2 regions of the Alteromonas sp. ABV4_150 genome follow, and region 2 is predicted to be linked to the other one. Evidence: predicted binding sites of a transcription regulator. Region 2 holds the regulator's gene; the other holds the start of a gene.

Region 1 (7,614 bases), 2.1 Mb from region 2:
AGAACTTTAGAAACTAAATTTACTTTCTCAAAGTCAGTCCAGTGCTAGAGCAAAGCTAAATTAAGGTTAGACCTAAGCTTGGCCCAAAGATAAAGGGCTAGGCCAGGTTATATTAACTCATTTGGATTAGCTCATTGCTTATTGCCATCGCTGATCATCTTTCTAGCACGGGCGTCCGAATGTTTTATCATATCGCCTATCAGCGATGTCTCTGGCATATTTTTCCAGTACTTCTTCGGCATTTGATTTAACATCGCATTTGTCTTGATACGCGCAGGATTAAATATGTTGGCGTAATAGGTCAGCCAATATTTTTCAATGCGGTCATCGTCAGGCACTACGCTTGAATCGGGATTATCTTCTAAAACTAGTGTTTCGGTATCCCAATGAGCTGCGCGGTAGGGGGTTAAGATAGACCACCGCATATTCTTAAAACGGGTTTGGAAGAAGTTAAGTTTTATCTCTAGACTGAAATGCTCAGGTTCATACCAAGCGACAAAATGCTCGTGACCCTCTACCTTTATTTCTCTGAACCTCAAAAAGGCACTCATTTTGTAAGCATCACGTTTTACCGCTTTCGCCATAGCGAAAAGCTGCATAACATCGTCGTCAGTTTTTATTTGAATAAGTTGCTTATTTTCATAAACGACACGCCACAACACCCGGTAACATAGCGCAAATCGATTATGATCGTTATGGCACAGGGCGTACTTTAAAAGTATCAGTGTAGATTTAGGAATATTAAGGTTACTTTGCGGCCTCTTGTTTTTGCATTGATCGTCGTCACTGCCGAAGAGATCGTTTTGTACAGAATGAGCGTTCTGCCAAATAATATGTTCAGGGGGAATACGCTTGGCAATGCACTCTCGTGAGGCTTCCCGCCATTCATCAAAGCCAGGTATTGAAGTAATGGTAATGGTCTTCATATAAAACTACCTCTTAGACTACGGCTAAACTCAACTGCGTTAACTGCACAATCAAGCACTAAACAACTCAAACTGCTTAGGCTGTTTAAACTGAAGCTCGAAATTAGTACTGTCGAGTAAATGGATATCAGGAAAGTAATCCCCCACGCTAATAAAAGGCTTTAACTTTTTAATGGGAAGACGCATTTTAGTAAGGTCGACCCAGTTAAGCTTGGTATTACGCCTTATAGACAAAATCTTCTGTACCGTTCGGGCGCCAAGACCAGGAACGCGTAGCAGCATCTGTTTGTCAGCTTTGTTTAAATCAATAGGAAATAGATGACGGTTACGTAATGCCCATGCAAGTTTGGGATCGTAGTCCATATCTAACATGTCATCTTGCAAAATTTCATCTAAGCCGAAACCATAAAAGCGTAAGAGCCAGTCTGCCTGATACAGTCGGTGCTCTCGTATTAATGGTGCAGGTTTCAGCGGTAGAACTTCCGACGCATCAGGAATAGGGGAAAATGCCGAGTAATAAACACGACGAAGTTTTTGATCGCTATAAAGCTTAACGCTTGTTCCTAAAATGGTTTTATCATTTGACCCGTCAGCACCTATAATCATTTGCGTAGACTGCCCCCCAGGTGCAAAACGGGGAGGGCGCTTGCCTGAGAATGTCTTGTCTACTTTATGTTCTGCAATTTTTTCTTTCAGCGTATTCATCGAACCGTGAATATCACCGAGATCTTTTTCTGGTGCGTACTTGTTTAGCGATGATTGTGTAGGCATTTCCACATTAATACTAAGCCTGTCTGCATAAAGACCTGCTTCAGCTTGTAATTCTGGCGACGCATTCGGGATAGTTTTAAGGTGAATATATCCCTTAAACCCATGGTCAAGACGTAATGATTTCGCAATACGAACCATGCTTTCCATGGTGATATCGGGTGAACCCACAATCCCCGAGCTTAAAAACAATCCCTCAATGTAATTGCGCTTATAGAAATTTAGGGTTAAATCTACCGTTTCTTTAACTGTAAAGCGCGCCCGCTGAACATTGCTTGAAATCCTATTAATGCAATAATGACAATCATAGATACAGTAGTTTGTCATAAGGATCTTAAGCAGCGAAACACACCTTCCATCGGGTGTAAAACTATGGCATATACCCGAACCGCCGGTTAGTGAACCTATACCAGTCTTATCGGATTTCCCTGCTTGTCGTTTACCTGCCGAACCACTCGCGCAAGATGCGTCGTACTTAGCCGCATCGGAGAGAATTTCTAGTTTTTGGATCAGTCTGTCGTGCATCGCAGATTTAACTTTCCTATAAGTAATTACAGTCAAACAGCCTAGTAATTCTTTTAGAAACACGACTAAACGTGTTTTGTCATCTAGGCTGAGAGTTAAAATGTTATAGCATGTATATATATACAGTACAATTGCGTGTGGTAAATGAAGGTGAAGATTTAATGTTGGCGGGATTGTCCCGATTCAGGATTGACGCCGGTGAGTGACGGCGAAGACTATCTCGCTGTTAACCGATTAAAATAAGCTAAAGCTAAAGCTAAAATCCTATAAATTTAGATAGTTCATCTCTAATGTTGTCGTATTTTTCTTTATAGGCTGCTTTTAGAGGCATATCATCGATAAGCTTAAACAGTCGTTTACACTCGTTTACTAACTTCACATCGGCCTTATCTTCTTGTATGGCTATCTGAAGAAGACATTGAAGCAAGTTTAGCGCTACGCCTGTATTCACCGGGGCAAAACCTTGAGCGAGAGCAAATGAAGCTTTGGCGCGCTCATAGTCTTGCTGCTGATAGTGTTGAATACCCTCACGATTAAACTGCTGGTAGCTAGCTAGGCTTTTTTGTGCGCTTTGTGCTTGGGTCTCCAGCATCTTTGAACTGTTTTGGTCGAGTACCTCATCTCTAGCGCTAAGAATGGCGTTTAGCGCTAACGCGTCGTCAAATTCTCCGAGTTTGTACATAACGTTAATGCTATCTGGAATAAATGCAGTGGGTACCTCTGAGTATTTATCATCGAGTTGCGTTTGCGACTTGTTAAGATGACGCTTTGCATCGATAAGCTTTCCGTCAATCGCACTTATTCTTGCATTTATAATATTGCCAAAAATATCTACGTCGAAATCCCTATCCATTTTGTACAGGTACTCATCGAATTTACCCCGTTGTAACGTGAGTAACGCTTCTTGTTGATACTTATTACGCTGCTTTTTATCGTCCGCTGACTCAGCAACATCAAGCAAACTGCGTATCATGCCGCACCAATGTAAACTTTTCTTATGTACAGTGCGTTTTGATAGATCCCAAATTGCTTGGCTAGAGTTGGCTGCTAGCACTAAATCGTCATTTTCCCGGCCAATTTCACAAGCCTGAAAGTGGCGAGGTAAAGAGAACGGCGATAGTTTAATAGCCTCTTTAATTGAATCTAGGGCCTTTTCACCAGCTTCCAAGGCATGATGCGCTTGCGCAAGAATATCATGAGCATCAGCATTGAATCTGTTCCGTTTTAACGTTTTCTTGGCAATGGATATCGCTTTTTCATGTTCGTTCAACAGTAGATAGGTTCTTCCAATAGCTATCTGTGCCCATAGCACTGGCTTTCCGTCGATGTAATTTCTTAATACGTCCAGCGCCTTTCTAGGTTGAGCTATGCGCCAATAGAGCTCCACTAGCAATTGCTCACAATGACCTTTGTAATGACGAGGGGCTTCTAAAAGCGCTTCAATATGATCTATGGCGCTGTTGTATTCACCTTGATCTATCAAGCTGAACGCTTGATGAAGAAATTGTCTTTTTTGCCACGCACGAACAATTCGAGATTTTAACTGCACTTGTGAAAAAGGTTTTATAAGAAAGTCATCGGGACGACGCTCAATACTGCCAAGCACTACAGGGCGGGCGCTATCAGCACTGATAAGAACAAACACTGAAGTGGGGTTTATTAGCCTGCGCGTGCGCAACTCTTCTATCAGTTCATAGCCATTTTTGGTTTCAGCACCCAAATGTAAGTCGCAAATTACAATATCAAATTTGTGCTTTTTACACAGCGATACCGCTTGTTCAGCAGAAGACTTAGTCACGACATCAGACGCGCCCATTGAGTGCATTAGTCCTTTCAAAAGCAGAAGGAAAGGACGCTGGTCCTCAACAATCAATACTTGTTTGTTGCTAAATTGCATTTCGAATCCGTGAATAAACGCCCTATCATAATTTGAAAGTATATCTAACTTTAGAAAATAAGCTTAAGAAAAACATTATCTTGCCGACAACATACGTATACTTAAACAGCACTGTGTACGAATGTCATCAGATTTAGCCTCAGCAAGTGAACAGACAAAACTAGACCCCAGTATTTACTGGGAGCGAAGTGGTGTACTTGCTCGTGCTTCATCGCAGGGAGCATTGTTCTCGCTATACCTTGCAATGCAGCAACATAGCGTAGCTGAACCCTTTGAAATTGAAGCTGCAACGCCAGACGCTGACGCCCGAAATAGTATAGAGGCACAACTCGCGGCATTAAATCACTACAGACGCCCTTCATTATCTGCCAGTGAAAGCGAGTGGGTAGATATGCGTGTGCATTCAAATTTGGTTGCAACAGACTACGAAGGCGCACGCCTGCATCTTAGTATGAAACCCGAGCCGTTAGCTCAAACCGATGACGCAAAACGCATCCCGGATGACGTTGTAGATAACTGCAGTCTAGCGACGCAGAAACGATTAAAAAGGCAATATGACAACGCCATAAAAGAAGATAATACGTTACTTTACGATGTTATATCTTCGCAAGGCGAGCGTGATAACGGGAGCTACCCTAGTTTTTAACGCTCAGTTTTGTTATATTGCGCGCCGCATTTTTGCACTGGTCTTACGCTCCAATCAGCAAAGGTTAAAATATGTCTAAATATATTGTATGCGCAATGTATAAATTTGTTGCGCTTGAAAACTTTAAAGAAATCCGCCAGCCGCTTCTAGAAACTATGGAAGCAAATGGTATCAAAGGTACGCTTCTTCTTGCCCACGAAGGCATTAACGGTACAGTTTCTGGTACCCGTGAAGGTATTGACGCATTGCTTGCTTATCTGAACAGTGATGAACGTATCAATCCAATCTCTTACAAAGAATCACTTCACGACGAACAGCCGTTCTATCGCACAAAGGTGAAACTTAAAAAAGAAATCGTGACTATGGGCGTTGAAGGTATCGACCCTCGCCAAACCGTAGGCACTTACGTCAAGCCTAAAGATTGGAATGCGCTTATAAGCGATCCTGATGTAACCGTAATTGACACCCGAAACGGTTATGAAATAGAAATTGGCACTTTCAAGAACGCCATTGACCCTAAAACCGATACGTTCCGCGAATTTCCAGAATACGTAGAGAAAGAACTCGACCCGTCAAAAAATAAAAAAGTGGCCATGTTCTGTACCGGCGGTATTCGCTGTGAAAAGTCGACAGCGTATTTGAAAGAGCAGGGGTTTGAAGAGGTTTACCACTTAGAAGGCGGTATATTACAGTATCTTGAAGATGTGCCGAAAGAAGAGTCTATGTGGGAAGGCGACTGCTTTGTATTCGATAATCGCGTTGCGGTAAACCACGATCTTGAGAAGAGTCACTATGAGCAGTGCTACGCGTGTCGACTTCCTATTACCGAAGAAGACAAGCAAAGCGATAAGTATGAGCCAGGTGTAAGCTGTCCACACTGCTTCGGTACTCACACGGACGATCAAATTGCTCGCTTTAGAGAACGTGAAAAGCAGGTACAACTAGCGAAAGAGCGTCAGCAAGAACACGTTGGCACCGAAGCGCGTTTGACAATGGAACAAAAGCGTCAGGAAAAAGCAGAAGCTCAACGTTTACGCGCACTTAAAGCAAAAGAAAATCAGGCGTAGACAGTCAGAAAGAAGGGCGTTACACTCGTGGTTATTGCAGTTGAAATAAGGAATGCGAGTGAGCACTCAACTTTCAGAATCTAAAATTGAAGAAATTAGAAAGGACTTCAGCTTTTTTGATCGTGATGGCAATGGCCAAATCGATTTACCTGAGTTCATCGAGCTTCTAACCGTAATCTCACCAAAGACTAAAGCTAGCCACGTACAAGAAGGCTTTAAGCTTATCGATAGTAACGACGATGGTTACATCGACTTCGAAGAGTTTTTGGAGTGGTGGCAAGAAGGATGGTGGGAGTACTAAGTTTTACTTAGTAAACCATACCATCGCTAGGTTTTGTGTATGCTCTATTGAGTGTGTCTGAAAAGCTTATAGCTACGCAAACAGAAATCGTTAAAACGGGTGCTTTGAAAAGCACCCGTTTTTTTATGCCAGAGTTTTGCGCGCGCAAAAGTTGGTAAATTTAGGTTTACGAGTATATTGTTGGACGGCTGCTTTGAGCGTGAAGCAGACCTTGGCTCATTAAGATTTTAATGACACGAATGAGGTAATCAACGGTCATGCTACTAATAAAAATTGAATGGCTGCTTTAGCCGAATACCTATGACAAAGCTCCAACATAAAACTGATAATTCGAGACTAATTCTCCGTACTAGAAGAACACACTTCTGCAATGCTATCTAATTGATGCAATACCCCGCACTCTTTAACCTTCTTATCATGATCGCAAGCAGAACGAATTGAAATCAGTGTTTCTTGTAGTACTTTTAATTCAGCTATCCGATGTTCGATATCGTCAACATGCTTATCTATTGTAGTATTAACGTTTTCGCAGCTATTCTCTGGGTTTGCTCGGGTTTCCAGTACTAATTTAATTTCCTCGATTGTCATATCTAATGCGCGACATTGCTTTATAAACAATAACTGCTTCAGTGCATCTTCAGAGTAGCTTCGATAATTCGATGCCGTTCGCTCAGGTGCAGCCAATAGTGATTTACGCTCATAAAAACGAATTGTCTGAATACTTAACCCTGTCTTAGCTGCCAGAAGCCCAATTTTCATTTTAACTTGCCTAAAGCTTGACTCTATACCAAGTATAGAGTTTACACTCGCGTTATAGGTGAGTAAAGCGAGTGTTTTTATGAGTGGTTGTGGGTGCGAAATTGAGATAAAAGACCAAGAACAAAAGGCAGTTCTCTACTGGCTATTGGGCATCAATGCTGTGATGTTTATCATTGAAATGAGTGTAGGGTTACTCGCTGACTCAACAGCACTTATTGCAGACTCCCTTGATATGTTGGCTGACGCAGTCGTTTACGGTGTTGGTATATATGCAGTAGGGAAAACAATTGTTCACAAAGCCAATGCTGCAAAGGTAAGTGGATATTTTCAATTGGCATTAGGCCTATTAATTTTGTTTGACATAGCTCGTCGCGCAACCTTTGGAAGTGGGCCTGAATCTATGCTTATGATGGGCATGGGCGGTGTTGCACTTATCGCTAACGTTATATGTTTGGCGATAATCAGAAAACAAAAAAATGGCGAGGTGCATATGCGAGCAAGTTGGATATTCTCGGCAAACGACGTCATTGCAAACATAGGAGTGATATTGGCGGGTGTGATGGTTTATCTATTCGATACTCGTTGGCCTGATTTGGTCATAGGTTTTATTGTGTCTATCGTTGTGTTACGAGGCGCAGTCTTAATTCTAAAAGACGCCAGACAGGAATTCCGTGAAAACAGCTCGACGAATGGAGAGATCGTATGAATTTCACTCAAGCAGCAAA
Region 2 (7,614 bases):
ATTACGGCACCAAAAACCATGATAAGCCCATGCACCGTAGTCATTTGATTAAAGAAATTTGGTTCAACAATTTGTAGGCCGGGCTGAAACAATTCAGCGCGGATCACCATGGCCATTGCACCGCCAACTAAAAACATAATAAAGGCAAACCACAGGTAGAGTGTGCCAATGTCTTTGTGATTAGTAGTAAACAGCCAGCGCGTTATTCCTTTGGGAATATGATCGTGGTGCTCATGGTCATCATGTAGGTGACCACTGTGAGGCGCAGAGGTATCTGGCGAAATAACTTCAGTTGCTTTGCTCATTTTTCTGCTCCTAGTTTCCGTTTGCCACTGCATTGACGTCTTTGGCCTGAACCATATCGCCCGTGTTATTACCCCACGCATTGCGTTCGTAAGTGACTACCGCTGCAATTTCTTTAAGGCTAAGCATTTTGCTAAACGCCTGCATAGCCGTACCCGACTTACCATGTAGGACAATGTCGATGTGACCTTGTTGATCTTCTAACGCCATCTTGCTGCCTTTAAGTGCTGGGAATACACCTGGTAAGCCCTCACCATTTGGCATATGACAGGCTGCACACGTAGCGTTATAAACGCGCTCGCCTTCTTTCATTAATTCGTCCATAGACATATTCATAGAAAGTAGACGCTGCTCTTCTTCTTTGGCTTGACGAACAATTTCTTCTTGTTCGCCCATCCATTTATCAAACTCAGCGGGTTCTTTAGCGATAACCACGACTGGCATGTAACCATGGTCTTTTCCGCATAGCTCAGCGCATTGCCCCCGATAAATGCCTGGCTCGTTGACCTTAGCCCAAGACTCGTTAATAAAGCCGGGGTTGGCATCTTTTTTCACAGCAAAGTCAGGTACCCACCAAGAGTGAATAACGTCATCTGAAGTGATAAGAAAGCGTACTTTTTTTCCAGTAGGGATAACCAATGGGCGGTCAACTTCCAACAGGTAGTTATCTGTTTTTTGAAACTTGTTCTCTATTTGCTCGCGTTGAGTAGCAAGCAGAGAATAAAACTCTACGTCGCTGTCCATATACTTGTAGTGCCACTTCCACTGTGAGCCTGTTACTAGCACAGTCATATCTGGCTCAGATGTGTCTTCCATTGCAATAAGGGTGTTCGCCGCAGGCACAGCCATAAAGATTAGAATAAGAAAAGGAACAACGGTCCACGCAATTTCAACCTTCACGTTTTCGTGAAAGTTAGCCGGCTTAGCACCACGAGACTTCCGATGCAGATACATTGAGGCAAACATAACCCCAAACACTACAACCGCAATCCCTACGCATATAAAGAACATCAGCATATGCAGGTCGTAAACCTGCCCGCTGATGTCGGTGGCACCGCGTCTTAGATTAAGTGAAGAAGCCTCTTCACTGACTTCTTGGGCAAGAAGCAAAGGAGAAAAAAGCAAAAACGGTATAGTTGAACACCATTTTGCGAAAACGGTCGTTAGTTGTTTCACTCAGCACCTCCGTAATAGCAAGACCAAAAACGCTGATATTTTTGCGCGATGCCCTACCAAATGGTTTGCGAACGATTGACCCATAACCTCAACTTGTAAAACAAATTTAGAGCCATTGTTATTATTTTGTTAATCTTTGTCTAAGAATTGCGCAATAATTCCGTGCCGTCTAGTCTTTTCTGTTAAAAATTTAACGAAATGTTCAATTTTTAATCATTTGCAATGGCAGCCTAACGTTACGTTTTGAATAAAGGAGTAAATTGGTAGCTGTTGAGACGGGGTAAAATCAAACGCGCATTTTGAACAACGCATGTGAGTTTACGAGCAATCATTTGAGCGAAAAATCAACGAGTAACGCGCTATCGATATTTATTTTCAAACAAATTTTCAAACAAATTTTCAAATAATGAATGCATACCTAAAAATTCATTCATAGGCAGAATGGCTTTTGCGTGCTGCTTAATATTTATACTTGAGGTCATGATTATACGAGGTATTGCGCGCTGCTAACTTGAGAAAACTAGCATAAATATGGCAACAAAAGGCATTAAAAAAGCGGCTAGGGCGCCGCTTTTCGCTGAAGATGTTAAAACCTTACATCCAGTCGGCGTTTCTTATGACACCCACGGCAATACCTTCTATAGCAAAAGGCTCGCTTGCAAGATCTACTTTAATTGGCGAAAACTCTTCATTTTCGGCATGGAGTAACACTTCACGACCGCGTTTCTCTAAACGCTTAACCGTAACGTCTTCATCCACCCGCGCCACAACGACCTGACCATTGTGGACATCAGTCGTGCGATGCACCGCGAGGAGATCACCATCTAAGATACCGATGTCCTTCATACTCATGCCGTTTACGCGAAGCAAAAAGTCTGCCTGAGGCTGAAACAAAGCAGGATCGACTTTGTAGTGCGATTCTACATGTTCTTGCGCCAAAATTGGCTCACCAGCCGCTACGCGCCCGATTAGAGGCAAACCTTCTTCTTCTGGTGCTGTATCCTCAAGGGGGATATTGAGCTTAATACCACGGGAGGTACCAGGTAAAATTTCAATTACGCCCTTACGCGCCAATGCTTTCAAATGTTCTTCTGCTGCATTGGCAGAACGAAAACCAAGTTGACGAGCAATTTCCGCACGTGTAGGCGGCATTCCCGTTTCTTGCATGGTTGTTTTAATAAGTTCTAAAACTTCAGTTTGTCGAGCTGTGAGTGGGCGCATAAAAGACCTGTCTGTTCATACAGTTCCTGTAAGTATATACACCTAAAAACAAATAACAAGCACTTGCCGCGTCTTTTGCTACACGCATGAGTCTGCGACAAGTGCAGTATCCTTATTTTGCCAGAAGGGCCATGTCCGAGTTACCTATTTGTAGCTCCAACTCTCCATCGCTGTTTTGGCGGGTACGCATACCATCAACGTTTTGCAGCCCCAATAATGGACTGTGCCATACCGTATGCCCTTTATTATCAATCTCAACTACTTGGTACCCGATGCTGTCATAGTAATCATACGAATAGTCGTAATCATCTGGCTGATGGATGGCGAGGATCGACTGGTTAGACGATGTCGTTGGTATAGCTGCTATCTTCTGAGGGTAAAAAGACAGCGCTATAGTCTCTTTCAATGCTAACGCTTCGCTTGTCACGTCATACACATTGATAGTTGAATAATCTCTATCCAGACACACAAACTCAAGGTCACTATCGCTATCAAAATTTACTGTGAGCAGTTGATCGCAAGTAGTTTCCAACTCATTTAACTCAACGAACTCACCGTCCTGCATTTTATAGAGCTTGAACGAACGATACCCCCCGACAGCAAAATAATGCACTCCATTACTTTCTGAAACAGCCAGCGCGTTGATTGAAAAGTCGTTGTTTATCGCGTCAATTAGCACCTGATTTTCAATATCAAACGCTTTAAGTCGATCGTTTTCCACGACAACTGCATCAGCGTAACTGTCGTTATTCACATCTAGTGCTTCAATAAATGATATTTGACTGTTGTGATTTTGACTCAGTGTCCACTGAACAGAATTATCCGAAAGTCTCACCACATTGAACGACGAATTATAGTCCAGCGCCCCTATTAATAACTCACCCACACCGTCATTATTGTAATCTGTAACGACCGGCTTGCTGTAGTTATAGGCGTCTTCACCAACTTCGCCACTTATCGCAAACTCATCGTCTTTGTTTACTGATAGAATTTGAATAGATGAATCGTAATTGCTTGTGTCACTGACAAAGACAGCTCTTTCGTCATTGTCACCGTAGTGAGCCCAGCCTGCAGCGTGATATGTATAAGCGCGCGGCGCACTTTCAATATCTGTCAATGCGTACTCACCGCTAGCGTTCTGCTGTGCGACTAAAACTTGGTTGTCACCAGTCCAAATGATATCGGGCACATTGTCGTTATCTAAATCATCGATAAGAAGTGACATAGCACTGTACGTGTTGTGAGCGATAGCCCACTGCTCAGAAATTTGACCCGCATCGAATACAAAGCCTTTCACCTGTCCCCACTGACATTCGGATACCACCACGAGCCCTTTAGCAGCGGAGCTTTCATTGGTGTAGGCTATATCGCAAATGTCTGGATGTTCCAGCGTGGCTAAACTGTTTTTCGATACTGCTGAGTAAATTGAGATATGGTTCCAACTATCAGCACCGATGATTTCATCGACACCATCGTTACTCATATCGCCCACCACAACAAACATGTTGCTAAACCCGCTGCCATACAGCCATTGGTTGGTACCACTATCAATGTCAAATACGTAACCGTTGTTCGTTACCATCTCTATCGAAGCGTCATCATCTACATTACCAAAAGCAATATTATTTACGCCGTCGATATCATACTGCTGTAACTGTTCACCCGTTTGAACATCAACAATGACAATCGCGTTCGGATCATAATAGTCATCACCGTATAAATAAGCGACTTCATCAATCCCATCGCCATTAACGTCATAAAACAATCCAGAAACTATACTTCCTTCTACAACGAACACCGCTTCGGCATTACTTTCACGGTCTTTTATAACAGACATACCCTGTTGTGTAAGAAGGTAGATCTCATCGTTATTGTCACCGTCAACATCCTGGGAATGCACGCCCCTAATTTCACCTTTAGTGGGCAGTTTATAGGGATATACGTAGGTATTTTTGAGCGAATTTCCCTCTAACGAAAAAGTACCCACACTTCGCTCATTAATTGATACAAGCTCTTTTACACCATCAGATGAAGCGACTGCAAATCCGTGATTATAAATTGGTGTCATCGCCGTTGCGCGTGCGTAGGCTGGGGCTTTATTTGCGTAAGCCTTGATCTCTAGGGTTTGTAAATTCTCCTCGCCATCTAAGCTAGCAAAATTAAAAATATACGTTTGCTCGTTGAACAACTGACTCTCAGGTACCTGCCAAGTCAATAAGCCTTCGTCATCGAGGGTTACGCCTTCAGGCGCTGATACAAGCTGCCCTGCAGAGTCATTATTAATTTTATCGGGGTCCGTCATGCTCACAGTGAACTCGACGTAACCACCAGCAGCTACCGATTCAGGCATATTGGAAACGACAAGTGTCATTGGGGAGTCACTGATAGTAATAAATAATGGTTGCGACTCAACAACGTTTACACCGTCGGACACAACCATAGTTACTTTAAGTTCATCACCGAACACCGCGTTGTATGCAGGCAATGTGCTTCCGCTAACGCCCTCTAGAACAACGTTGTTAATATACCAACGGTAGGATATTGACAAATCAGGTTCAGGCGTATCAGAGTCGTAATAATACCCCTCATCAACGGTTATATCGTCAGACGTGTAAACAGGGTCATAAGCAAAGTAATAAGGTTCACCTGCAACGGGAGGTGCTGAAATGGTTTCTATATCGGATAGGACAATATTCGCGATATTACTGCTTGCAAAGGTCTCGATACTGCTGAAAAACACGCCAATATCATAGGTATCATCACCGTCGGAATCTTCACCATAGCGAACCGCGCCCTGCATTAAATCTATGCCTGCCGTTTTATCGCCCTTTACGACAAGGGAACCTTGGTAAGCATAAGGTAGCCCTCCTTCCTCAGACAAGTAAGAAAACTCTAGTTTACCTTTAGAGCCGATATGTATTGTCCCCTCAAATTCAGAGGAGTAACTAATACTTCTCATACCGTCAAAAGAGGTAGCGTTTATTTTGTAGGTCTCGCCGTTAAATGTAGCAGTCAGATATTGTGTGTATTCTTCGTTGTAATAACCCGTGCGTGAGTCGTAGCTTAAATCAGCTTTCATTAGCCCTTTTAGCGTTACGCGTTGGCTACCTCTTCCTACCGAAAGACTCGTGAAATACGAGGTGGCCTCAAAGTTGTCGTCGTCTGATTTAGTAATAGCGACTGAAAGTTGGCCGTCGTGATACGCATTTAGGTAGTAGTGAAGGCATTGGTCATAATCGACAACTATTGTCCCTATACCCGTTTCCAGATTCAGATTTCCAGAGTAAGAAATAGAGCCTGAATCCGAACACGGTGTGACACCCTCAATATTGCCGTTGGCATCTACAAACTCAGATACCTCGAACAGATCTAAATAAGGTGAACTCGTGATATCTTCACCGAAAAGTGCCACATAGACGTTTTGCACAGTACTAAGATCGACTGTTGCCACTTTTGTTGCGCCCGTATAACCATTGTCAGCGTAGTTCTTAGCTGCAGAATCTAGTTGTGCAGTAGAGTAGTCTAATGGATTCGACAGAATTTCTAACGCGGTAGGCTCAGGAGGAGGAGCAGGTGTTGGGTTAGGAGACGAGTCAGCCCCTCCTCCGCCACCACAAGCCGTTAGAGCTATAACAGAAAAAAGGCCAGAAAAACCCAAGCGCGAAGAGTTCATGTGTCGTCCCTGATTTGTAAGGCATGATGGCTTTTCATTAGTCAAAAGCTCAAAACACGCCTAATTTGTTAACTATAATATTAGGTTCTTATAACTTATCTTCTTTTGTCTGGCAATATCCCTGTTGCTTGATGCACAAATCACTAGCACATATCGACAAACAGCGACAGTCAATCTCCGTCCCAAACCACGCGATTTCGGCCTTGCTCTTTTGCCTTATAGAGGGATTTATCAGCCGTAGATAATAGGGCGCTAAAATCTGCGCCGAAGGTACTATCGACAAAGGTTGCTCCTATGCTGATAGTAAGTTTTATATTATCGTTCTTATAGTTAACAACACTTTCTTCAACGGCTATGCGAAGCGCCTCTAACTGCGTGTTAATTTCTTTTTTATTTTTCCCCAACATCACGATTGCGAACTCTTCACCGCCAAGACGGGCAACCACATTGGGTTCACTGTTTTGTTTGGCTATCTTCCTTGCCACACTAATGAGCGCCTGATCACCCGCATCATGTCCATAGGTGTCGTTTACCTTCTTAAAATAATCAATATCAACAATCGCAACGCAAGCGCTCAAATGCTGTTTTGAAAGTGCTGTGCACTCATCGATAAACGCCCTACGGTTATATAAGCCCGTCAACGAATCCGTCATAGCCAATTGCCGTAGTTTTTCTTCTGCGACGGCACGCGCTTCTTCTAATTCTACCGCATAGAAAAGACCAGCTAACGCATCGAGTAAAGGCTGTAGAAACTTAGCATCTTCTAAGCCGTAGGTCTCAAATTTGTTGGCTAAACCAATCATACCCACCACTCTATCCTTGACCTTGATCGGTAGCCCTAAAAATCGACTAATGCGGGGGTGCCCTTGGGGCACTCCTTTTGAATTGGGGTGACTCCCAGAGGTATTACTTATCGTTACTTCACCGGTTAAAATTGTGGTACCAAAAAGATTATCAAAGCTACTGAAATACAAGTTCCGTTTTTTATACTCGTTGTATTGCGTGAAGCTGCTACTGTCCCACACTATTTCAGAAATGGCGTGAATAAACAGCTTCGAGCCATCACCTTCCCCTTTCATTTGTCCAATAAAAGCAAACTGACTGTCTGATATATCAATAAGCTCGGGTAGCACTGTTTGGCAGGCCATGGTTAAATCGTTGTTCTGAAGATAAGAGGCGCGGGTTTTATTGATAAACTGAAGTAGCTGAGTTTTCTTTTTCTCATGAAGTTCGCTTTCCAT

What was found. The regulator LexA, encoded in region 2, represses DNA repair genes until DNA is damaged. The targets are predictions, from matches to a motif close to TACTGTATNNNNATACAGTA.
Region 1: the regulator LexA is predicted to act here: its motif matches at 2,328-2,347, upstream of ACYX4M_RS16530 (putative DNA modification/repair radical SAM protein).

Annotation. Positions count from the first base shown of each region.
Region 1 is NZ_CM149971.1:3,815,821-3,823,434, forward strand. It holds gene ACYX4M_RS16520 (DUF6279 family lipoprotein) at 1-17, shown strand, start outside; gene ACYX4M_RS16525 (TIGR03915 family putative DNA repair protein) at 132-926, opposite strand; gene ACYX4M_RS16530 (putative DNA modification/repair radical SAM protein) at 978-2,219, opposite strand; gene ACYX4M_RS16535 (response regulator) at 2,476-4,116, opposite strand; gene ACYX4M_RS16540 (VC2046/SO_2500 family protein) at 4,238-4,762, shown strand; gene trhO (oxygen-dependent tRNA uridine(34) hydroxylase TrhO) at 4,834-5,829, shown strand; gene ACYX4M_RS16550 (EF-hand domain-containing protein) at 5,882-6,130, shown strand; gene cadR (Cd(II)/Pb(II)-responsive transcriptional regulator) at 6,467-6,889, opposite strand; gene ACYX4M_RS16560 (cation efflux transmembrane domain-containing protein) at 6,969-7,595, shown strand; gene ACYX4M_RS16565 (DUF3703 domain-containing protein) at 7,592-7,614, shown strand, end outside.
Region 2 is NZ_CM149971.1:1,702,207-1,709,820, reverse strand. It holds gene ctaD (cytochrome c oxidase subunit I) at 1-305, opposite strand, end outside; gene coxB (cytochrome c oxidase subunit II) at 316-1,479, opposite strand; gene lexA (transcriptional repressor LexA) at 2,074-2,700, opposite strand; gene ACYX4M_RS07445 (hypothetical protein) at 2,813-6,373, opposite strand; gene ACYX4M_RS07440 (sensor domain-containing diguanylate cyclase) at 6,544-7,614, opposite strand, start outside.